DNA from 2 places in the Wukongibacter baidiensis genome. Region 1 is predicted to be linked to the other one. Evidence: a T-box and tRNA genes for the amino acid it is inferred to sense, from the RefSeq annotation. Region 1 holds a T-box; the other holds one or more tRNA genes.
The links. A T-box is a leader RNA that pairs with one kind of tRNA and senses whether it is charged. The one in region 1 lies ahead of pheS (phenylalanine--tRNA ligase subunit alpha), so its partner is inferred to be a tRNA-Phe.
Positions count from the first base shown of each region.

Region 2: it has a tRNA-Phe gene. The T-box ahead of pheS (phenylalanine--tRNA ligase subunit alpha) is inferred to sense a tRNA for this amino acid. The anticodon was not compared.

Region 1 covers NZ_CP138202.1:5,643,272-5,655,285, forward strand. The annotation lists gene R9X47_RS25515 (sugar ABC transporter ATP-binding protein) at 1-802, shown strand, start outside; gene R9X47_RS25520 (ABC transporter permease subunit) at 803-1,843, shown strand; gene R9X47_RS25525 (ABC transporter permease subunit) at 1,845-3,155, shown strand; gene infC (translation initiation factor IF-3) at 3,413-3,958, shown strand; gene rpmI (50S ribosomal protein L35) at 3,987-4,184, shown strand; gene rplT (50S ribosomal protein L20) at 4,217-4,576, shown strand; gene R9X47_RS25545 (TrkH family potassium uptake protein) at 4,764-6,119, shown strand; gene R9X47_RS25550 (potassium channel family protein) at 6,132-6,782, shown strand; gene R9X47_RS25555 (TrmH family RNA methyltransferase) at 6,794-7,606, shown strand; T-box leader at 7,805-8,043, shown strand; gene pheS (phenylalanine--tRNA ligase subunit alpha) at 8,208-9,227, shown strand; gene pheT (phenylalanine--tRNA ligase subunit beta) at 9,345-11,738, shown strand.
Region 2 covers NZ_CP138202.1:2,363,117-2,375,130, forward strand. The annotation lists gene R9X47_RS10700 (sigma 54-interacting transcriptional regulator) at 1-1,453, opposite strand, end outside; gene R9X47_RS10705 (CdaR family protein) at 1,725-3,101, opposite strand; gene cdaA (diadenylate cyclase CdaA) at 3,094-3,915, opposite strand; gene R9X47_RS10715 (BON domain-containing protein) at 4,526-5,230, shown strand; gene R9X47_RS10720 (DMT family transporter) at 5,471-5,917, opposite strand; gene R9X47_RS10725 (2,3-bisphosphoglycerate-independent phosphoglycerate mutase) at 6,332-7,549, shown strand; gene safA (SafA/ExsA family spore coat assembly protein) at 7,800-8,390, shown strand; gene R9X47_RS10735 (GGDEF domain-containing protein) at 8,651-9,520, opposite strand; gene R9X47_RS10740 (hypothetical protein) at 9,517-9,867, opposite strand; tRNA gene R9X47_RS10745 (tRNA-Phe) at 10,254-10,329, opposite strand; tRNA gene R9X47_RS10750 (tRNA-Ile) at 10,341-10,417, opposite strand; tRNA gene R9X47_RS10755 (tRNA-Arg) at 10,423-10,499, opposite strand; tRNA gene R9X47_RS10760 (tRNA-Gly) at 10,508-10,582, opposite strand; tRNA gene R9X47_RS10765 (tRNA-Leu) at 10,733-10,816, opposite strand; tRNA gene R9X47_RS10770 (tRNA-Asp) at 10,825-10,901, opposite strand; tRNA gene R9X47_RS10775 (tRNA-Val) at 10,939-11,014, opposite strand; tRNA gene R9X47_RS10780 (tRNA-Glu) at 11,049-11,123, opposite strand; tRNA gene R9X47_RS10785 (tRNA-Met) at 11,130-11,205, opposite strand; tRNA gene R9X47_RS10790 (tRNA-Asn) at 11,242-11,316, opposite strand; rRNA gene rrf (5S ribosomal RNA) at 11,323-11,439, opposite strand; rRNA gene R9X47_RS10800 (23S ribosomal RNA) at 11,495-12,014, opposite strand, start outside.

The DNA of each region.
Region 1 (12,014 bases):
AGAAGCATCTAAGGAAAATGAAGAAAATATACTTTCAATAAAAGATTTAAATGTTAATATGCCTGGAGAAGAAGTTCAAGGAATAAGCATAGATATTAAAAAGGGTGAGATACTTGGTATAGGTGGTTTGGCTGGCCAAGGTAAGATTGGGATTGCTAACGGACTAATGGGATTATATGAAACTACTGGTGAAATACTTTTAAGAGGAGAAAATCTTAAACTTAATGATACAAGAGAATCGTTGAAAAAAGGACTTGCCTTTGTTTCTGAAGATAGAAGGGGAGTAGGACTACTTCTGGATTCTTCTATTGAGCATAATATAGCTATTACTACTTTACAAATAAAGGGTGAGTTTTTAAATAAATATGGTATTTTTAATCAGATTGATAGTAACAAGATTAGAAGACATGCACTGAAGATGATAGAAGATCTAGATATAAGATGTACAGGACCACAGCAGCTTACAAGAAGGCTAAGTGGAGGGAACCAGCAAAAGGTATGTATCGCAAGGGCTTTAACGCTAGAGCCTGATATCTTGTTGGTTTCAGAACCAACGAGGGGTATAGATATCGGTGCAAAAAAATTAGTCTTAGATTTATTGGTGAAGTTAAATAAAGAGCTTGGAATGACCATAATAATGACATCTAGTGAGCTAGCAGAGCTAAGGTCCATTTCCGATAGAATTGCTATTATAACAGAAGGCAAGCTTGAAGGGATACTTAAACCTAGTGATAGTGATGCGGACTTTGGACTGATGATGGCTGGAGAGTATAATAAGATTCATGGCAAGGAGGTTATATAAATGGCTGAATCAGTAAAACAATTTACTAAAAAATTCGGGCTTCCAAGATTGATCATCACAACTTTTTTTATACTATTATGTGTAACAGCAGTACTGATGGGATTGCCTTTTGGATCGATGGTATCTGACGTTATAAGAAGGTTTGGTATGTTTGGAGTATTAGTTTTGGCTATGGTACCTGCTATCCAGTCTGGTATAGGACCAAATTTTGCTTTGCCTTTAGGAATTCTTTGTGGATTATTTGGTGGAATAATAAGTATGGAACTAGGCTTTGTTGGTGGAACAGGATTTTGGAGTTCAATTATTATTTCTCTACCCTTTGCAATTGCTGTTGGATGGGGCTACGGTATAATGCTTAATAAGATAAAGGGATCTGAGATGCTAGTAGCGACCTATATGGGATTTTCTGCAACTGCATTCATGTGTATAATGTGGGTTGCCTTACCTTTTAAGCATCCTGAGATGGTATGGCCTATAGGTAAGGGTTTGAGGGTAACGGTTTCCTTAGACTATACCTTTGGACAAATCTTAAATGACTTTGCAAAATTTAACATTGGATCTGTTAAAATTCCTACTGGATTATTACTATTCTTTTTAGGTTCTTGTCTTATTGTTTGGTTATTTACAAGGAGTAAGATGGGTATAGCGATGAGGGCTGTAGGGGATAATCCTAAATTTGCAGCGGCTTCTGGTATGAATGTTGATAACAGTAGAATTATCGGAACAACTTTATCAACAGTGATTGGAGCTATAGGAATTATTGTATACTCACAAAGTTTTGGATTCTATCAATTATATATGGCTCCTCAGTATATGGCCTTTGGTGCAGTAGCAGCTATTTTAATCGGTGGAGCTTCTGCAAGGAAAGCTAAAATTTCTCATGTTATTCTAGGAGTTTTCTTGTTCCAAGGTATGCTAACAGTAGCTCTTCCCGTGGCAAATGGATTAATACCGGAAGGAAATCTATCGGAAGTACTTAGAGTTATAGTACAAAATGGTATAATCATTTATGCATTGACTCAAGTAGGAAGGGGCGAATAATATGGCAGAAATAAACAATGAAAAAGCTATAAATGAAAACTTAGAAAAATTGAATTCATCATTTGACATAAAAAAATTCTTGTTTGATAATATGGTTACGATATTATTTGTTATTCTATGTATTGGTGGAGCTATGGCATCTAAGTTGCCCTTATTTTTCATAGCTAATGAGTTATTAACACGGATTACGAGAAACTCATTTTTAGTTTTAGCCCTTATAATTCCTGTGTTAGCAGGTATGGGACTTAACTTTAGTATAGTTATAGGAGCCATGGCGGCGCAGATTGCTATCATAATTGTTACTCACTTAGGGATAGGAGGAATGCCCGGATTTTTGCTTTGTGCTGGATTAGCAGTTCCCTTTGCAGTAGTGTTTGGTATTTTGGTAGGTAAATTACTAAACAAAACTAAGGGGCAGGAAATGATCGCCAGTATGATAACCGGTTTCTTCGCAAATGGGTTATATCAATTATTATTCCTATTTTTAGTAGGGACACTAATACCTATGAAAAACGAAGTTTTGATGTTAAGTAGTGGCATTGGAATAAGAAATACTATTGATTTAAAGGCCATCATGTATTCCCTAGATAAAATTTGGAAGGTTCCTCTATTCAATGTATTAATATTAGCAGGGCTTGTTATGATAGTTTATGGATGCTATAAGCTTTCCATAGGTAATAAAAATAAATTTAAACAAATTAGTAAAGTTAGACAGATAGTTATATCCACACTTGGAGTGTTATTACTTATAATAGGTTGTATGTTTGCTTTTCCTAGTATACTTCCTAAGAACTTGAAAATGTTGGCTAACTTAAAATTGTCTGTAGTTACAGCATCATCGGTTGTAGTTTTATGTATATTTAATGTTGTGATTGTTAAAACTAAGCTTGGTCAAGATTTTAGAACGGTTGGTCAAGATAAGCATATTGCATCTGTTTCAGGTATAAATGTTGATAAGACTAGATTAATAGCTATAACTATATCTACAGTATTAGCTGCTTGGGGACAATTGATTTTCCTTCAAAATATTGGTACACTAAATACCTATGGAAGTCACGTTCAAATAGCAACCTTTGCTATAGCTGCTATACTTATAGGTGGAGCATCTGTTTCAAAGGCAACAATAGGTCAAGCATTGCTTGGGGTAATACTATTCCATACATTGTTTATTGTTTCGCCTATGGCTGCAAAGAATTTATTCGGAGATGCACAAATAGGGGAATTCTTTAGGAATTTTATTGCCTACGGAGTTATAGGTGTGTCTTTAGGACTCCATGCATGGAAGAAAACACTGCAAGCAATGAAAAAGTAGGTTGATAATTTTTCGTGAAAAAAAATCAAAAAATATATTGACATGTATTTGAACTAGTGATAAACTAAATCAGGAATAAGAAATGGAAATTAACACATATTATAATAAAGTAGAAGCATTCGTTTCTCACCTTATAACATGAGTTATAGGGTTAATATAGCCAGTGTATATAAAACTACTTAACTTTTATTTAGATAAAAAAGTTTTGGCTGTAAGACGAATGTTTAGGCATTCGTCTTTTATTTTATAAATTTTTAATGATGTTGTTATATAATATCAGGAGGTGGACAACTATTAAGAATAAGCAGGAAATTAATGAATCGATAAGAGATCGTGAAGTAAGACTTATTGACTCAAACGGAGACCAGCTAGGTATAGTGTCATCAAAAAGAGCACTTGAGTTAGCTGCAGAAAGAAAGCTTGATTTAGTAAAGATTGCTCCAAAGGCAAAACCGCCAGTATGTAAAATTATGGACTTTGGAAAGTATAAATACGAGCAAGCTAAGAGAGAAAAGGAAGCAAAGAAAAAGCAAAAAATAGTCACTGTAAAAGAAGTTAGATTGAGTCTTAACATAGAAGAAAATGATATAAACACAAAAGCCAATAGAGCGATTAAGTTCTTAGAAAAAGGCGATAAAGTAAAAGTTTCTTTAAGATTTAAAGGAAGAGAGCTAGGACATACACATTTAGGTGTAGATGTCATGAATAAATTTTTCGCTATAGTATCAGAAGCAGGTTCTATGGAGAAAAAGCCTAAAATGGAAGGTAGAAGTATGATAATGATATTAGCTCCAAATAATTAGTAATTAACTGCTGAAGGGAGGAAATACAATGCCTAAAATGAAGACTCATAGAGGTGCTGCAAAAAGATTAAAAGTTACAGGTACAGGAAAAGTTAAGAGAAAAAAGGCGTACACTAGCCATATTTTAACTAAAAAATCTGCTAAGAGAAAAAGAAACCTACGTCAGTCTACATTAGTATCTGATGGTGATTATAAAAGAATCAAGACACTTATTCCATATCTATAAATTATAGGATAAAGCAAAGGAGGTAGAAAGAAATGGCAAGAGTAAAAAAGGCCGTTAACGCTAAGAAAAAACATAAGAAAATATTAAAGCTTGCTAAAGGTTATTATGGTGCAAAAAGTAAGATTTTCAGACCTGCTAACCAAGCAGTAATGAGATCTTTAAGATATGCTTACGTAGGACGTAAATTAAGAAAAAGAGATTTTAGAAAATTATGGATTGCTAGAATCAATGCTGCAGCAAGAATGAATGATATTTCATACAGCAGATTAATCAATGGATTAAAAATTGCTGGTGTGAATGTAAATAGAAAAATGCTTTCTGAGATGGCTATTCATGATCCAGATGGCTTCAAGCAACTTGTTGATGTAGCAAAAGCAAAATTAAACGCATAAATAATATAAATAACATAAAAAATAGACTCTTTAAGAGTCTATTTTTCTATCAATACATGAATTTTCATTTTGACTTTTAAAAAATGGATGAAAGTGGTATAATATACAGATGAAATCAATATTATAGAGATTCCAGTATAGATTTTAATTTATATTAGGAACTTTATATTCGATTGAGGTGATTACAATCGAAAAGAATAATACTATAAATAACTACCAACTAAATCCCGCACAAATATTAGTTCTTGGATTTGCGAGTATAATATTAATAGGTGCAATTTTATTAAATCTTCCGATTGCTTCGAAAAGTGGTGAGAGTGTAGGTTTTATAAACGCCATATTTACCGCAACATCTGCTGTATGCGTAACAGGCTTAGCTGTTGTAGATACAGGGACATTTTGGACAGTCTTTGGAAAAACCGTTATTCTTTTACTTATTCAAATTGGCGGTTTAGGATTCATGACTATGGCTACTTTAGTCTATTTTGTTATAGGTAAACGAATTTCACTACGAGAAAGACTAATTATGCAGGAAGCTTTAAATCAGTTTAATATTGCGGGGCTAGTAAGACTTACAAAGTATATTCTTTTTACAACTTTTATAATTGAAGGTATAGGTGCATTTTTTTTGTCTCTAAGATTTATACCGGAATATGGTACTCTAAAGGGAATTATGTATGGAATATTCCACTCGATATCGGCATTTTGTAATGCAGGTTTTGACCTTATTGGCAAAGGTAGAAGTTTAACTCCATACGTTGATGATGCATTAGTTAATGTTGTAATCTGTCTCCTTATCATTGTGGGTGGACTAGGTTTCACGGTTATCATGGATGTATTAAAATTTAGGAAATTCAGTAAATTAACATTACATACAAAATTGGTTTTAAGCATAAGTGGGATACTTATTTTAGCAGGATTTGTATTTAGTTTTCTTGTAGAATTTAACAATCCTGATACTTTAGGTAATCTCAGTGTGAAGGGAAAGATTATTGGGAGTATGTTTCAAGCTATAACGCCTAGAACTGCTGGATTTAATACTCTGCCAATGGACAAATTAACAATGGCGTCAAAGTTCTTCGTAATAATTTTGATGTTTATTGGAGGATCGCCAAGTTCCACGGCTGGAGGTATAAAAACTACTACGGCTGGAGTTCTATTCTTATCTTTTATATCAATAATAAGAGGTAAAAATGACATAGAGGCTTTCAGAAGGAGAATTTCTAAGGATATGGCAAATAGGGCATTGGCAATAGTTCTTATTGGTGTGATGTGGGTTGGCGTTGTTACAATGATTCTTTCCATTACAGAAGTAAATCAAGATTTTCTTGATATATTTTTTGAAACCGTTTCTGCCTTTGGAACTGTAGGACTTTCACTAGGAATTACTTCAGAGCTTAGTTTGATTGGGAAAATAGTCATATCACTTACCATGTTTGCTGGTAGAGTAGGTGCATTAACTATTGTATTTGCATTAGGTAGAAAGAAGAAGAGTAATAAAGGACTAGTTAGATATCCCGAGGGAAAAGTAATGGTTGGATAGAGGGGTGGCTATATGAAAAAGCAATTTGTAATTGTTGGTTGTGGAAGATTTGGTTCAAGTGTTGCGAAAACACTTTGCAATATGGGAAATGAAGTATTGGTAGTAGATAGAAATGAAGAAACAATACAAAGTATTGCTGATCAAGTTACACATGCTGTTCAGGCTGACGCCACAGATGAGAACTCAATAAAGTCTTTAGGAATAAGAAACTTTGACGTTGCAGTGGTAACGATTGGATCAAATATCCAATCTTCTATACTTGTTACATTGATGGTTAAGGAACTTGGTGTGAAATATGTTGTAGCCAAAGCTCAGAACGAAATGCATGCTAAGGTTTTATATAAAATAGGTGCCGATAGAGTAGTATTCCCAGAAAGAGAAATGGGAGTAAGAGTAGCTCATAATCTAGTTTCTTCAAACATAATGGACTATATTGAATTAGCTCCAGATTACAGTATAGTTGAGATTGCAACCCTAGACGAATGGATAGGTAAAAGCTTAAGAGAACTCAATATAAGATCAAAATATGGAATTAACGTTATGGCTATTAAACATGGACCTAATATAGATATCTCACCTAGGGCTACAGATTTGATTGAGGATGGAGATGTTCTAGTTGTTATAGGCCATAATGACGATATACAAAAAATTGAGAAGAGATAGGTGTGTTATAATTGACCCTTGAAATAACTTCCTTATCTAATAAACATATAAAGCATATTAAGATGCTTCATAAAAGAAAATTTAGAGAAAAAAATAGCGAATTCATTATAGAAGGCTTAAGAATAATAGAGCACGGTATTAACAATAATGCAAATATTAGTGCTGTATATTATGGTGAAGAAATAACTAAGACTAATAGAGGGACTGAGCTATTAAACAATATAGCTTCTAGAAATATAGATTTATATAAAGTAAACGATAAGATTTTAAAAGAAATATCGACTACTGACAATTCCCAAGGTATAATTGGAGTTGTTAAAAGAGAATCCTATGATTTAAATGAAATCATTAATAAGGACAAGTTTGTTTTGATTATCTTAGATAGACTCCAAGACCCAGGTAATGTTGGAACAATAATTAGAACTGCCGATTCAGCAGGTGTGGATGGGATAATAGTTTTGAAGGGAACAGTTGATATCTATAATAGCAAAACAATAAGGTCAACTATGGGATCTATTTTTACCTTGCCGGTAATACATGTAGATGAAACCAGTAATATTATTAATGATTTGAAGTCGCGGGACACAGATATTATTGCTACAACATTACAGGCTGAAAAATATCATTTTGAGGCAAATTATAGAAGCAAGAATGCAATCATTATCGGCAATGAAGCCAATGGAATATCAGATGAATTAATGGAGCTTTCCAATATAAAAATCAAGATACCAATAATTGGGAAAGCAGAATCATTAAATGCTTCTATAGCATCAGGTATTATTATATATGAGATAGTAAGGCAGGATTATTTTTCAGAAAATTAAATAATTTAAAAAATAACTACTTGTAAACCCTTTTTTGCTGTGCTATAATTTTACCTAAGCAAACTAGTAAAAGGGGTGCATCTATCAATGATGTATATGGCTCAAGTGTTTTGGGAAATATTTATGTTAACTGGAAACCTGGATGCGTATCTCTTATATAAACAAGTATTGGCTTGTTAGTGAATATTTTAAATAATTAAATTGGCTGTGAAAGAGAAAAGTAGGGTAATGACTATTTACAGAGAGGAAATGTCATCGGCTGAGAGCATTTCTACCTAAGGATTATCTGAAGTTCACTCTGGAGCTATAGGACTGAAACTAAGTAGGTCTTATCGGGTGACGCCGTTATAATGTCAGACGAGTGGTTAGGTGTAAAGCTATGCATTTTTTACGCTTAACAAAAGGGTGGTACCGCGAAAACAACCTTCGTCCCTTGTGGATGGAGGCTTTTATTATTTTTTGAAAGAATATAACGTTAAGCCCGAATTATTCATGAATAATTCGAGTTAAGTCCAAATTTCTATGAAAAGCTAAGTTAAAACGACTATAAATGCGTTATATGAAAGATAATAAATTTATATAAAGAGAAGGGAGAAATAAGATGAAAGAGCAACTTTTAGAGATTTTGGAAAAATCAAAAATTGATATTAAATCCGCTGAAAATTTAAATCAGCTAGATCAATTTAGAGTTAAGTATTTAGGTAAAAAGGGAGAATTAACCCTTTTATTAAGAGGTATGGGTAAGTTATCCAGTGAAGAAAGACCTGTAATAGGTAAACTAGCAAACGAAGTTAGAACTGCTATTGAGACTGTGTTAGAAGAAAATAAATCTGTTATAAAAGAAAAGGAAAAATTAGCTAGATTAGAAAGTGAAGTTATCGACGTAACTATGTCACGAAAGACTGAAAAAGTTGGTCATAAACATCCTCTGACATTAGTTCTAGACGAAATTAAAAGCATATTCATAGGAATGGGATATAAAATAGCTGAAGGGCCTGAAGTGGAAACAGTTTATCATAACTTTGATGCGTTAAACGCTCCAAAGGACCATCCATCAAGGGATTTTTCAGATACATTCTATATAGGCAATGACATTCTACTAAGGACTCAGACTTCTCCTGTTCAGATTAGAACAATGCAGAATTCGAAGCCCCCTATAAGAGTTATTTCACCGGGAAGATGTTTCAGATCCGATGAACTTGATGCAACTCACTCTCCGATGTTCCACCAAGTAGAAGGGCTTGTTATCGATAAAAATATTACTATGGGAGACCTAAAGGGAACTCTAGATATCTTTGCAAAAAGACTCTTTGGTGCAAATACAAGAACAAAGTTTAGACCTCACGATTTCCCATTTACAGAGCCAAGTGGTGAAGTAGATGTATCATGTTTCAAATGTGGTGGAAATGGTTGTAGAATGTGTAAAGGAAGTGGATGGATAGAGATACTAGGCTGTGGAATGGTTCATCCAAATGTTTTAGAGGAATGTGGAATAGATCCAGAGGTTTACAGTGGTTTTGCCTTTGGTATGGGTGTTGATAGAATAGCAATGTTAAAGCATGAGATAGATGATATAAGACTTTTCTTCGAAAATGATATGAGATTTATAGACCAGTTCTAGGAGATACGTCTATAAAATAACTAGGACAAAGTCAGGTGAAGAAAGAGTATAAACAATAAATAGAGGCTATAAGCTGGATCTAAAAGCAAATAGCAGAACAATGTAAGGAGGAAGAATATGTTAGTACCAGTAAGTTGGTTAAAGGATTATGTTGATATAGATAATATTCCGATAGAAGAATTAGAGGAAAAATTAATTTTATCAGGTTCCAATACTGAAGGTGTACAAAAGGTTATAGAGGATGCTAAAAAAATTGTTATTGGTAAAATAGTTGAAATAAAAAAGCACCCTAATGCAGACAAACTAGTAATTCCAATGGTTGATATTGGAGAAGAGGTTATTCAGATCGTAACTGGAGCTGAAAATATCAATGTTGGAGACTATGTGCCAGTGGCCTTAGTTGGTTCTAGACTACCGGGAGGCATAAAAATCAAAAGAGGAAAGCTTAGAGGAGAAGTGTCAAACGGTATGCTTTGCTCAGCAGAAGAGTTAGGATTTGGTGATAGTGTAATTCCTAAGGATATGAAAGACGGAATACTAATACTTAATGGTGAATATACACTTGGAGAAGGCATAGAAGAAGCATTAGGTCTTAATGATCATGTAATTGAATTTGAGATCACTCCTAACAGACCCGATTGTTTAAGTATGTTGGGTATGGCTAGAGAGACATCAGCTACCTTTGACTTGGCTACGAAGTATCCAGAAATAAACATCAAAGAAGAAGTAGAAGATATAAATGATTACATTAGTGCAGAAGTTGAAGATAAAGACCTGTGTAGAAGATTTGTTGGTAGAGTTGTAAAGGATATAAAGATTGAGCCATCACCAACTTGGCTTCAACTTAGACTTATGAAGGCTGGAGTTAGACCTATTAGTAATATTGTTGATATAACAAACTTTGTTATGCTTGAATATGGTCAGCCACTACATGCATATGATTTAAACACACTGACAGGTGGAAAAATAATAGCTAGAAGAGCTAAGAAGGATGAAGTGACCACTACTTTAGATGGAGCAGAAAGAAAGCTTGATGAAGAGGTTCTTGTAATAGCCGATGCAAAGGATACTATAGGTATTGCAGGAATAATGGGTGGAGAAGACACTGAAATATCGGATAATACTAAGACGATATTTATAGAGGCCGCTCACTTCAACAAAAAGAATATAAGGACTTCTTCAAGAAAGATAGGACTTAGAACAGAGGCTTCTGCAAGATTTGAAAAGGGAATAGATCCAAATGTTGCTGAAGCAGCTGCCGATAGAGCATGCCAGCTTATAGAAGAGCTAGGTGCTGGTAAGGTTGTAAAGGGTAAAATCGACATATATGATGATAAACTAGAAGGATGGTCTATCGAAGTAAGACCTGAAAGAATAAACAGTCTTTTAGGAACTAAGCTGAGCTCAGAGGAAATTAGTGATATTCTTAGAAGATTAGAGCTTTCTGTGGAGAAGAAAGAAGAAAAGCTATTAGTAGGCATTCCAACTTACAGACAAGATCTATTAAAGGAAATTGACATTGTTGAAGAGGTTGCCAGAATATATGGCTATAACGTTATAGAAGCAACACTTCCTAAGGGAGCAACATGGGGAGCTAAGACAAATGCACAAGTAATTGAAGACTATACAAAGGGTGCACTAAATTCTTTAGGACTTAATGAAATAACTACATACTCTTTCGTTAGTCCGAAGAGTTTGGATTTGATAAATACTCCAGAAGATAGCTTCTTAAGAAGAAATATAAAGTTACTTAATCCTTTGGGTGAAGAGTACAGTATAATGAGAACAACCTTGGTTCCTAATATGCTTGATGTTCTTGCAAGAAACTATAAGAGAAATGTATCTGAGGCATTGGCATTTGAGTTAGGTAACACATTTATTCCACGTGAGATCCCTGTAACATCGCTACCTATCGAGAAGAAGGTATTGACTCTAGGAATGTATGGGGAAGATATAGATTTCTTTAGTATAAAAGCTATTGTATGGGAGCTTTTAAATAAACTAGGAATAGAAAAGTGTGTTATGGAGCCTGAAAAAAATCATTCGCTATTCCATCCTGGAAGATGTGGAAACATTGTTTACGGAAACCATATACTTGGAACTATAGGAGAAGTACACCCTGATATACTAGAGAATTATGGGTTTAGCAACAGAGTATATGTAGCTGATATAGATTTCAACATTCTTCTTCAGATAACAAGAATAGATACGATATATAAACCTCTACCTAAATACCCTTCAACTTCTAGAGATATGGCTCTTATTGTTAAAGAAGAGATATACTCAAAGGAAATAGAAGATATTATAAATAATAATGGTGGAGACATTCTAGAGACATGTACACTATTTGATGTATATAGAGGTAAACAGATTTCTGAAGGAAATAAAAGTATGGCTTACTCTTTAACATTTAGAGCTAAGGATAGAACTCTAACAGATGAAGAAGTAAATAAAGTATTTGACAAAATGCTAGAAGAGCTAAGTCAGAAGTTAAGTGCAGAATTGAGATAAAAATAGTTTGATCTGAAACATCCTAGGGTTGTACTCATAAAATTATTTTATGAGACAGCCCTACTTTTATCTTTAACCCGCATTATTCCTAGGAAATTAGAAAGGGCGTAGCAAAGTTTTTAATTTTTTATGAATAATACGGGTTTATGCAATATTTCAAATCTTTTAGACTAAAAGTGTGGTAAAATATATTTATAAGCTATACTAGCTTGTAGTCAACGTGCTTATGAAAATAAGATGAAATAGATTATAAGAATCCAATGATGTAAATACAAT
Region 2 (12,014 bases), 3.1 Mb from region 1:
TATTTATAATTGCTCTTCCAATGAAGTTCTCCAGCTCCCTGACATTACCAGGCCAATCATATTCCATAAATACCTCTAGTGCTTCTTCAGAAATATCTGTAACGTATCTACCATATTCTTGGTTATATTTTCTTATAAAATGCCTTACAAGCTCATATATGTCCCCTTTATGCTGTCTTAGGGATGGTATCCTTATGGGAATTACATTTAATCTATAGTATAGGTCCTCTCTAAATGTTCCTTCCTTTACTGCCCTTTCAAGATCCAGATTTGTGGCTGCTAATACCCTTACGTTAATCGCTATTGGTTTTGTTCCACCAACCCTTACTATCTCCTTCTCTTGAAGGACTCTAAGAAGTTTTGCCTGAGTACTCATCTTTATTTCACCAATCTCGTCGAGAAAAATAGTTCCTCCGTGGGCCCTTTCAAAAAGTCCTTTCTTCCCGCCCTTTAAGGCTCCGGTAAAGGCACCCTCTTCATATCCAAAAAGTTCAGATTCTAGGATGCTTTCGCTTATTGCAGCGCAGTTTACTCTAACGAATTGAGAGTGTTTTCTATTGCTTGCATTGTGTATAGCATGGGCAAAAAGTTCTTTACCGGTTCCACTTTCTCCCCTAAGTATTACCGTAGCCGGTGTAGAGGCAGCGATTTTTGCCTTTTCTATAGCGTTGACTAGTTTCTCATCGGAGCCCATTATATCATCGAAAGTGTATTTAGCCTCCAATTTTCTAATTATTTGTTTTGCCTCATCTAATTCTGAGTTAAGCCTTTTGATTTCACTAATATCGTGGATAACTCCGACGCTCCCCCTTAGTTCTCCACGTACTAGTATTGGAGCTGCATCTATTATAACGTCTTTTCTTTTAGGTCCAACCTTTATTCTGGCCGCCTTAATTGGCTTTCTTGTCTCTAACACCTTTAAGTGTATACTTTCTCCTTCTGAAATATCAACTGAGCAGTGTTTGCCAATAACGTCTGTCTCCGATAATCCAGTAAGTCTTGTATAGGCTGGATTGATAAGGACTCCTATACCATTTTGATCTACTACGGATATGGCATCCTGTGTGGAATTAAATATTGCCTCGAACCTTGCCTTCATTTCCTTTAGGTCTGTTATCTCCTCGGCAAGGTCAAGTACCTCTGTTATATCCCTGAAAACAGCAACCGCTCCAATTATATTTCCCTTTTCATCCCGTACAGGCATTCTATTTGTGATAATATTTATATCCCCTAGGGGTTGTTTTCTATTTAACTCCGACTCACCTGTTTCTAGTATATATGGAAGCCTGGTTGTTTCTATAACATCTGTTATATGCATTCCTATAACCATGTCTACATTTTGCTTAGTTAGCTTTTCAGCAGCTTTATTGAATAGAGTTATTATTCCCTTTGAATCAACGGCTATCATTGCATCATGGGTGGAATTTAGTATAATTTCTATTTCCTTCTTCATCTGTTCACCTCGTTTTATGCTGTTAAAAAGAAAGGTAAAGGGGAAGTTCAATTACCCATAATTATAACTACAAATATTAGGGGCGTATCATAATGGAGAATTTCTGCGTTTTTTGAAATATTCACCGACTTGGCACGTACGTCAGTACTAGCCAAATCGTTGAAATTTCAAAGCCTTAAACTTCATTCATTCTGAAACGCCTCGGGGCTGCACTCATAAAAAACCTTTATGAGGCAGCCCCATATCATTTATATCTTCCTTAGGAATTTTATTATCGATCGCTTGTTTCTTTCGGTTCATCTATTTCTTCTTCATTCGTCTCTTCATTAGTATCATCATTAGGTATTTCGTTTGTTTCCTCGGGTATTGAATCTCCATCTCCGATTGCGTCTACTTCCTCGACTTCATCTTTATTGTATATTTGTATTTCAATTTCCTTTGGTTCTATCTCAATATTCTCATATCTACCACTCTTATTCAAATCTAGAAGCATTGTATGTGTACCCTCATCTAATCCTCCAAGATCTAATTTAAGCTCTAAGTCACTTCTTCTAACCTCATCTAGGACACTTCCTACATCACTGATTTTGACTTTAATGTCTTTATCTAATTTTCCAATATTCGTAGTTAGTGTATTCTTAAGATTAGTGACAGATATTTGATTAGCCTTAAATGTAAACTCCTTTGTTTCTATCTTTTCTACTTCAATACGTATTTTAGGCAAACCTTGTAAAGATGGAGTTTCGATATAACTAGGCAAGTTAAGGTTAATCTCTGTTTCTAGAGTAGAGTCTAGTCCATCTACATTTATGCTCTTAGTAGAAACTTCGGTTATACCATTTACTATACCCTCTTTAGCCTTTAAAGTTACATTTGCGGGCTCAATCTCTATTTTCGTTATCTTATACCCGTCTTTAACCTCTCCCTTTATATCATGCGTAATAGCTACGTTCTTAAGCTTTAGTACAGATAGGTGTACGTTTACGCTCTCAGCTTTTACTTCTACACCTACAATGTCATTGCCCTGACTATCTACTGCCCTAGGAGGAACATTTTTCCTAATATTCTCTTTAGCTCCTGCAACATCTACTTCTGCAACAACCTTTGCAACTGATTCCACCTTGGTCTGGGGACCTTCAATTAGAATCTCATCTGGAGTGATTCCATGTTCCCCTATTTCATAACCCTTCGCCGGGCTTCCCTTATATACAATTTCAACTGGTTTTTGACTCTGAACTATTTTATCAAGTCTTACAATGATCTGCTGGGGGGTCACATCTTTTATTTCAACATTTACAGGTTTACTTACATCTAATACTATAGAGTTTTCTCCTTGTTTAGCTCCACTTAGATCGGCACTAACTTTAATATCATCGAGAGAAATTTGGGGTAATTCGGTCTTCTTCCCTAAAACCCTAACATCTACAGTAAACTCATTTTGATCTATGAATACCAATCCAAGATTATCTAGCTCTTCTTTGTTTAAAAGCTCCACCTGAAGATTGTTTAATTTCTTTTCAACCTCTGGATTTACCTCTCCCATTACAAATATATAGAAGACTATAGCAACCAGTATTGCTATTATTTTTGGAGTTGTATTTCGAGTTATTCTACTTCTTTCAAATATCCCCTTGAAAAACTTAATCATCCTTATGCCTCCACTTCAGATTAATTAGTTTATTCTGTCTTTGAGGATTGAAGGCTTCCTTCATTATAGTTTTTAATGTCTCCACATCTAGAAATCTGGATAGCTTTCCTCCCATAGCAACCGATATCCCACCTGTTTCTTCTGAAACCATTATGGCTATGGCATCGGTAGTCTCCGTTATACCTATACCCGCTCTGTGTCTTGTTCCAAGGGTCTTGCTAAGTCCTGAATTTTCAGAAAGCGGTAAAAAACACCCTGCAGCCATGATTTTATCTCTTCTTATAACAACAGCTCCATCATGCAGTGGAGTGTTTGGAATAAATATGTTTATAAGTAAACTGCTTGATATTCTACCTTCAATCCGATTCCCGGTCTCTATTACATCATTAATTCCGGTTTCTCTTTCTAAGATTATTAATGCCCCAATTTTTTGTCTCGACAAAGATCCAACTGCATCTGTTATTTCCTGAACTCTGTCGGTCATTTCTTCATGAGCTAATTCAACAATATTTTTCGTCAAAAGTCTGCTTCTTCCTAAGTGTTCCAATGCCCTTCTAAGTTCGGGCTGAAATACTATTAATAAGGCTATAAGTCCGAGAGTCATCGTATTCTTCAAAATATAATTTACAGTATATAATTTTAGCCACTCACTAAGTTTTGTGGCTACTAATAATATAATTAGCCCTTTTATAAGCTGTTCTGCCCTTGTTTCTCTAATGAGCATATATAATTTATAAAATACAAAGGCTACGATGATTATGTCAACAATATCCCTTATTCCTATGTTTAAAATCATCTCCATTAGTTGGTCCAAGTCAAACACCTCTTAATTTTATATATAATTACTTTAAATATACCACTAAGTCCTGGGGAAAAATCATATATGTATCTATTTTTTCCACAAAATTCGCTTGAATAAAAATTGTTCATTTTTACCCTCATTTTTATTGTACAATTTTTCAAACATTACTTCAATATTACTATTGCATTATATTTTCATATATTTCCACTATTAAGTTCTATTTACCCATTATGATATATAACCATTGCCATTTTTAGGCCTTTATCTTACTAAAATCCATCTACATAGTAACTTCAAAACAAAGCTGTCCCCTTTGATTTTAAAGGACTACATGATTTTAGATACAATTATATATTCTTTCGGCTAAATCTTTTGTCGTTTCTTGCATGAGACATATTAATTTTATATTACATTTCTTACATTTCCATAACACGCAGGAGTTTTCAAAGCTTTTGCAGCATACGTAAATGCATTTATTAAAATTCAGACCTCAGACCTATAAAATATATTAACCTTATAAGTTTATTTGATAAATTATCTTTGTTTGTGGAAAAATAAAATCAAGTTATGAGGTTGTTCTGTAATACATATTAATACAATTATTGTTCAAAGGATGGTGTTTATGCAAGATAAAAGAGCAAATTGGATTGAAAATGACAAGAATCCCACACAGGATAATTTAATAGTCGATAGGATTAAGGATCAGTTAGAAGAAAAGATGCAAGCAAGCGCTATGGACATAAATGTTACTTGCAAGGATGGCTATGTTCATCTATCTGGTATAGTTGATGTTCTAGCTGAAAAAATCAAATCAGAGGATATTTCTAGAAGTATCGATGGTGTAAGAAAAATCGAAAACAAGATAACTATAGCCATGGATAGTAATATTACCGACAAGCATATGGAAAAGGAAGTTTTTAATAAACTCAGAAAAAATGAAGATTATGATGGAGTTAGCTCTAAGGTTCACGATGGTGTGGCAAATATGATTGGATCTACCCATACTTTGAAGGAAGCTAAGGATGCATGCAAGTTGGCTACTAAGACTAGGGGTATAAAAGATGTTGTTAATAACATTAAGGTTGAATCCTACGGCAAATACGATGATTCGACTATAAATAACAGAATTTCTGATGCTCTTACTACAACAGACTTGAGTTACATGGATATAGAACATATAGTTAGAGATGGTAGGGTAACTCTGACTGGTTATGTGAATAACAGAAGAGAAGTTGAATTAGCAAAGGAACTAGCTATGGGTGTTGAGGGCATTAAGAAGGTTATAAACAAACTAAGAATACGAAGAGATAATCAAAAGCAGATATAATTTAGGTATTAGCTGTTAAGCTCTTGGGACAAGTAAGTTAATCTTAACATAAAAAGAAAGTGACCCTAAAAAAACAGAATATGTTATCTCAGAAAAGTCTCTTATAGACTTATCCCGGGGTGTTTCAGAATGAGTGAAGTTCAAGGTTTTAAAATTCAGGCGGTTTGGCTAGTACTGACCGTACATGCCAAGTCGTCTGAATTTTAAATAACGCAGAAATTCGCCATTCTGAGGCACCCCCTATTTATAGAATAATCCGATACCTACCAGCATGGCCAAAAGACCCAGTACTCTGTAGCTCGATATACTTTTCTGGGCCATATCGAAAAATCCGAAGTGTTCTACTATCATAGATGTAAGCAATTGACTGAATATGACTATGGCAAAGGCCACTAACGGCCCGATCTTAATAATGGATAAGGTCAGGGTACTCATTATTCCCAGTCCTAAAATGGCTGATATTATTAGAAATCCTACCCCAAATTTCACATCTCTTAGTTTTAAAATATTGCCTATTAGATCTCTTTTTACAAGAACAACGGCACTTAGTATGACAATCTGTGTGATTACAGGAACCATTACCGTTGGAAATATTCCAACTTTATTACCTATCATACCATTTATACCGCCTTGTACTGCTATGAATATTCCACCTATTAATGCAGCTATTATTCCATAATACAACATGTTTTTTCCTCCATCTCTAAATCCTGATTTTTCATGACCAATTTGAGTTAAAACATTCTTTTTTGTCTAAATCGCGCTAAGAGTCATGACCTTTACGACATATTTCCTGGGAAATGGAAATAATTAAATATTTTTGCGGTAATTTTTAATTCGACAAAATTAGTATATCATATTCTCGTGGAATATGTTAAATAATGCCTCCTTATATAATGACTCTATTTGACATTAACCTCGTCATATTTTTTATCGCTTTAAGATATTTGTCACATTTAATATATTTATAAATCTAACCATATTTGCATATACTATCACATAGTTTACAGACACTATTTCAAGATAGACTGTTTTATTTTTTTCAATATTTTATATCAATTGCATGTATTATTATATAAATACTCTAAGGGAGGCAGTTATATGAACCATGAAGAGATTCTTCAGAGTGTAATTAAGTGTAACAATTCTAAAATAGTTCTGATTGTAATGGATGGCATTGGAGACATAAGGAATAGAGACTATCATTATAAGACCCCACTTGAATATGCAAAGACTCCGAATCTCGACAAGCTGGCTTCGGAATCAGTTGTCGGTAGAATGATTCCTGTGTCTTTAGGTATTACTCCGGGAAGTGGACCTGGTCACGTAGGACTTTTTGGCTATGATCCAATGGACATTACCATAGGTAGAGGGGTTTTGGAAGCAGTAGGTCTAGATCTTAGGTTACAAGACGGTGATGTAGCAGCTAGATGTAATTTTGCTACTATGGATGATAATGGGTTGATTATCGATAGAAGAGCCGGTAGGATTCCAACTGAAAAGACTATTGAACTTTGCAACATCTTAAAGTCTATAAAGGAAATCGATGGCGTTGAAATAATAATTGAGCCCGGTGAAGGTCATAGATTTGTAACTCTTTTCAGAAGCAAAGATAAGAAAATAGACTGTCTTATCAACGATACTGATCCTCAAGTTGAGGGTAAGTCTCCTCTAGAAGCTAATGGCGAAAATGATGCATCCAAATTTTTAGCTACAGTGGTAAATAAGTTTATTAAACAAGGATTCGAATTATTAAAGGATCATACATCGACAAATGCTTTCTTAACTAGAGGTTTTTCAAAGAAACCTACGCTTCCAAGTATGAGAGAAAAATATTGCCTTGAATCAGCAGCAATAGCTGCATATCCTATGTACAGAGGTATAGCTTCTTTATTGGGTATGAAGCTTCTTAAGGCTCCTAAGTCAATAGAAGGCCTATTCGAGACCTACATAGAAAACAGACAGAAGTATGACTTCTTCTTTATCCATGTAAAAGGAACTGATCAAGCCGGAGAAGATGGTGATTTTGAATCAAAGGTAAGCTGTATAGAAAAGGTAGATAAGGCTCTTCCTATACTTTTAAAGAACAGACCAGATGTGATCGCGGTAACGGGAGATCATTCTTCTCCATGCTCTATGCGTTCACATAGCTTTCATCCCGTTCCAGTGCTTGTTAACAGCGAATTTTCTGGGAGAGATGATGTTGTATGTTTTAATGAAAATGCCTGTAATGTTGGAGGTCTTGGCTTTTTTGAAAGTAAATATCTCATGACCTTGCTTCTTGCAAATGGCAAAAGGCTTAATAAGTTTGGAGCATAGAAAAATATCACAATAATCGAAGGCGCTTAATAGCGTCTTTTAAATTTTGCTTTTGTACTTATTATTAAATTCGTATTTTTGTAAAATCTAACTTTTAATCAAGATTCTTCTGTATCCTTTCTCTGTTTATATACCATAATTATCTTGTAATTATTTAATGGCTATTATCAAAAACTAACTGTGAAAGGAGGAAGAAAATTTGAAAAAGTATAGATTTTTACTAACACTATTCACTGTATTTTGTTTGTTGATGGTATTTAATATAAACAGTGTTAATGCTGCTCAGGCTCAGAATGATACAGATGTATATATAGTAAAAAAAGGGGATTCCTTGTGGAAGATAGCAGTTAGATATCAAGTAGGTATTAGTGAGATTATTGCTGCTAACCCTCAATTTAAAAATCCTGATTTGATATATCCTGGTGACAAGGTATATGTTCCTTTATTCAGTAACGTTAAAGCTATAGAGCAAGAGGTTATTAGATTATGTAATTTAGAAAGGCAGAAAGCAGGGTTACCGGCATATTCACATAACTGGCAATTATCCAGAGTTGCTAGATATAAGTCAGAAGATATGGCCAACAGAGGATATTTTAGCCATACTTCACCAACCTATGGCTCTCCTTTCCAAATGATGAAGAATTTCAAGATTAAATATAGTGCGGCTGGAGAAAACATTGCCATGGGTCAAAGAACAGCCCAAGCTGTTGTTCAAGGATGGATGAATTCATCAGGGCATAGGGCCAATATATTAAGTCGAAACTTTACACAAATTGGAGTTGGATATGCGAAAAACTCTAAGGGAACAATTTATTGGACACAAATGTTTATTAGACCATAATAGATAAAAAAGTGACTTCTGGTCGCCTTAGGCTGTTGATAAACCCGAATTTCTTCGTTGTTGCTTCAATCAAGAACCCTTACGTATGTCTTTATACGCTGCGGCCTCTTGCTTCTAGCACGCCTCGAACTTCAGCTTTCTCAAAAGCCTATCATCTTGTTGACTTTGTCAACAAGATGAAGCGACTTCAAGTCGCTTTTTTTGTTCAGATTATCTTCTGCAGAATTTTAAATTTTCTATGAGCCTTCCGAGGTTAATTCTCAGTTTATTTCAAGTACTTGCACTTCTTCTTCAATAACACATTCAGAAACATATAATGGAGCTTTTTGTTTTTTTGCTATTGTCGAAGCTAAGCTTGCATCATTAATGAGTTGATATACAGCTGAGTCTATATCTGAGTTTAACATATTAGTTAGTGTTGAAATTCCAGCTGATGCATTCACCTTAATTCCATTAGAAAAAATAAAGTTAGAAATGCTGTCTAGTAAGTTTTCTGTAAGTCTAATAGATTCATCTATGTAATAGGGTGTTAAAACCACGAATTCATCGCCTCCAAATCTACACACATATGTATCTGGAGGTATGTTATTTTTTAATACTGATGCTAATTCTTTAAGTATAATATCGCCTTGTATATGACCATATTTTTTGTCAATATATCCAAAATCATTAATATCAATAAATATTATTGTTGCATTTTGCTTCTTTTTTATAAGTTCCTTTGCATGATGGTAAATATAGTCGCTTTTATATAATTCTGTAAGGAGATCAACATGTTTACCTAATTCAGTATAAATTTGAATCTTTGTTACAATTCCAAGTAATTCATCATTATCCATTACTAGTAAAACATCTAGTTCACTTTTATCTATCATTTCTTTTGCTTGCCAAAGAGGAGTACACGAAGAAATAGATATAATTGTTTGGCTCATAGCGTCTGCTACAATTCTATTTGAATGCACTCCTATTAAATGTCTATATGTTAATATACCTACTAAACGTTCTTCTTCAACTACAGGAAAAAAATCAATACCTTTTTTTACTACAAGATCTTGAGCTACTTTTACTCCTTCAAGTAAGTCTATATGTCTGAAGTTCTTTAACATGATGTCTGATACGTTTCTCATCATAGCTCTACGGATTTGCTAACGTGTACAACAATATTAAGGTGTGCTTTTATTATTGTAGTTTCGTTAGCTACCTTCTCCCCTTCATCCAAAATAATATTTATTAATTTATCCTTAGGAAGCATATCTATTAAAAATTTTCTAACAACAATGGCTTCAATTACATGGTGGTCAACTTTTATAATTTCATATTGGTTTGGTGATAGTATATCAACCATTCGTCTAGCAGCTTCAGGTCCAATAGGAGCGTTTTTGCCAACAATTAGGGCATCTTGCATAGGTGGGATTTCAAATTCCGATAAGCTCATTTTTATCTCGGCTCTTTTTTTGTTTTCCACTATATCTCTCATATTCGATTCTCCTTTTGACAAATTTCTCTATAATTTTACCACATCGTGTATATGTAAACAATATTTTACTAGAACTTTAGTCCCATTTTTTATTTTTTTCTTCATATTAATAATTTTAGAGTTATATTTTCCTAATTAATATTCACGTTTTTGATAGCTCTAACACCATCTATGAGTATTATTTCCCTTAACTAAGAGAATCTATCCGCTCAACTAGTTTTAAATAAAAATAAAGGGCATTAAAGCCCTTACCTTTGATGTGATTTCTTTCGAAGAGACGATATAGATAGAAACTCGGGGGCATCGAACCACTTTGCTTTGGTCAAATCTCTCCTCAAAAAATGCACGCAATAAAAAAAACTTGGTTAACTAACCAAGCTTGTCTTTGGTGCCCAGAGGCGGAATCGAACCACCGACACGGGGATTTTCAGTCCCCTGCTCTACCGACTGAGCTATCTGGGCAAATTAAATTTTGGTGGACCTTCAGGGACTCGAACCCCGGGCCTGCCGGTTATGAGCCGGACGCTCTGACCAACTGAGCTAAAGGTCCAAATATGGCGTGCCCACAGGGATTCGAACCCCGGACACACGGCTTAGAAGGCCGTTGCTCTATCCAGCTGAGCTATGGGCACATATTTATTGGAGCGGTAGAAGGGATTTGAACCCTCGACCCTCGCCTTGGCAAGGCGATGCTCTACCACTGAGCCACTACCGCATGATTCATATTAAGCTTATTCATTATTATAGTGTCCATTATTGCTTTTTTTATAACACATAGAAAATTATAAACTTTTTTAATTATACTATTTTGCAAAAAAAAATACAACTCAAAAGATTGACTTAAATAATAATGAATTAATTTAATTGGTGCGGGTAGAGGGACTTGAACCCCCACGTACAAGACACTAGATCCTAAGTCTAGCGCGTCTGCCAATTCCGCCATACCCGCAGATTAAATGGCGATCCAGAAGGGACTCGAACCCTCGACCTCTAGCGTGACAGGCTAGCGTTCTAGCCAACTGAACTACTGGACCGTATTTTAATAGTTTATTTGCTCATCAGCAAATAATTTGGTGGGCGCAACAGGACTTGAACCTGTGACCCCCTGCTTGTAAGGCAGGTGCTCTCCCAGCTGAGCTATGCGCCCAAGTCAGCTTCTAATAACTAGAAGCTAAATAAATTGGTGACCCCTAGGGGACTCGAACCCCTGTTACCGCCGTGAAAGGGCGGTGTCTTAACCGCTTGACCAAGGGGCCATATTGTGGTTGCGGAGACAGGACTTGAACCTGCGACCTCCGGGTTATGAGCCCGACGAGCTACCAACTGCTCCACCCCGCGTCAATAATGACTGCATCTATGGCTCATGTATATAATTGGCTCCAGAGGTGAGATTCGAACTCACAGCCTACCGGTTAACAGCCGGTTGCTCCACCATTGAGCTACTCTGGAACTTAAAACTGGCAACGACTTACTCTCCCAGGCGGCTGCCCGCCAAGTACCATCAGCGCTGAAGAGCTTAACTTCTGTGTTCGATATGGGAACAGGTGTATCCTCTTCGCTATTATTACCAGATTTCTTTTGAGATAATAAAACATATTTATTCTCTCAAAACTGAACAATGGAAAGTATGGTCAAGTCCTCGACCTATTAGTACCTATCAGCTAAAGACATTACTGCCCTTACACCTTAGGCCTATCAACCAGATAGTCTTTCTGGGGTCTTAATCCATAAATGGATGGGAAATCTTATCTTAAGGTGGGCTTCGCGCTTAGATGCCTTCAGCGCTTATCCCTTCCGTACATAGCTACTCAGCGGTGCTCCTGGCGGAACAACTGATGCACCAGAGGTACGTCCATCCCGGTCCTCTCGTACTAAGGACAGCTCCTCTCAAATTTCCTGCGCCCACAGCGGATAGGGACCGAACTGTCTCACGACGTTCTGAACCCAGCTCGCGTGCCTCTTTAATGGGCGAACAGCCCAACCCTTGGGACCTACTACAGCCCCAGGATGAGACGAGCCGACATCGAGGTGCCAAACCTCCCCGTCGATGTGGACTCTTGGGGGAGATAAGCCTGTTATCCCCGGGGTAGCTTTTATCCGTTGAGCGATGGCCCTTCCACTCGGAACCACCGGATCACTAAGCCCGA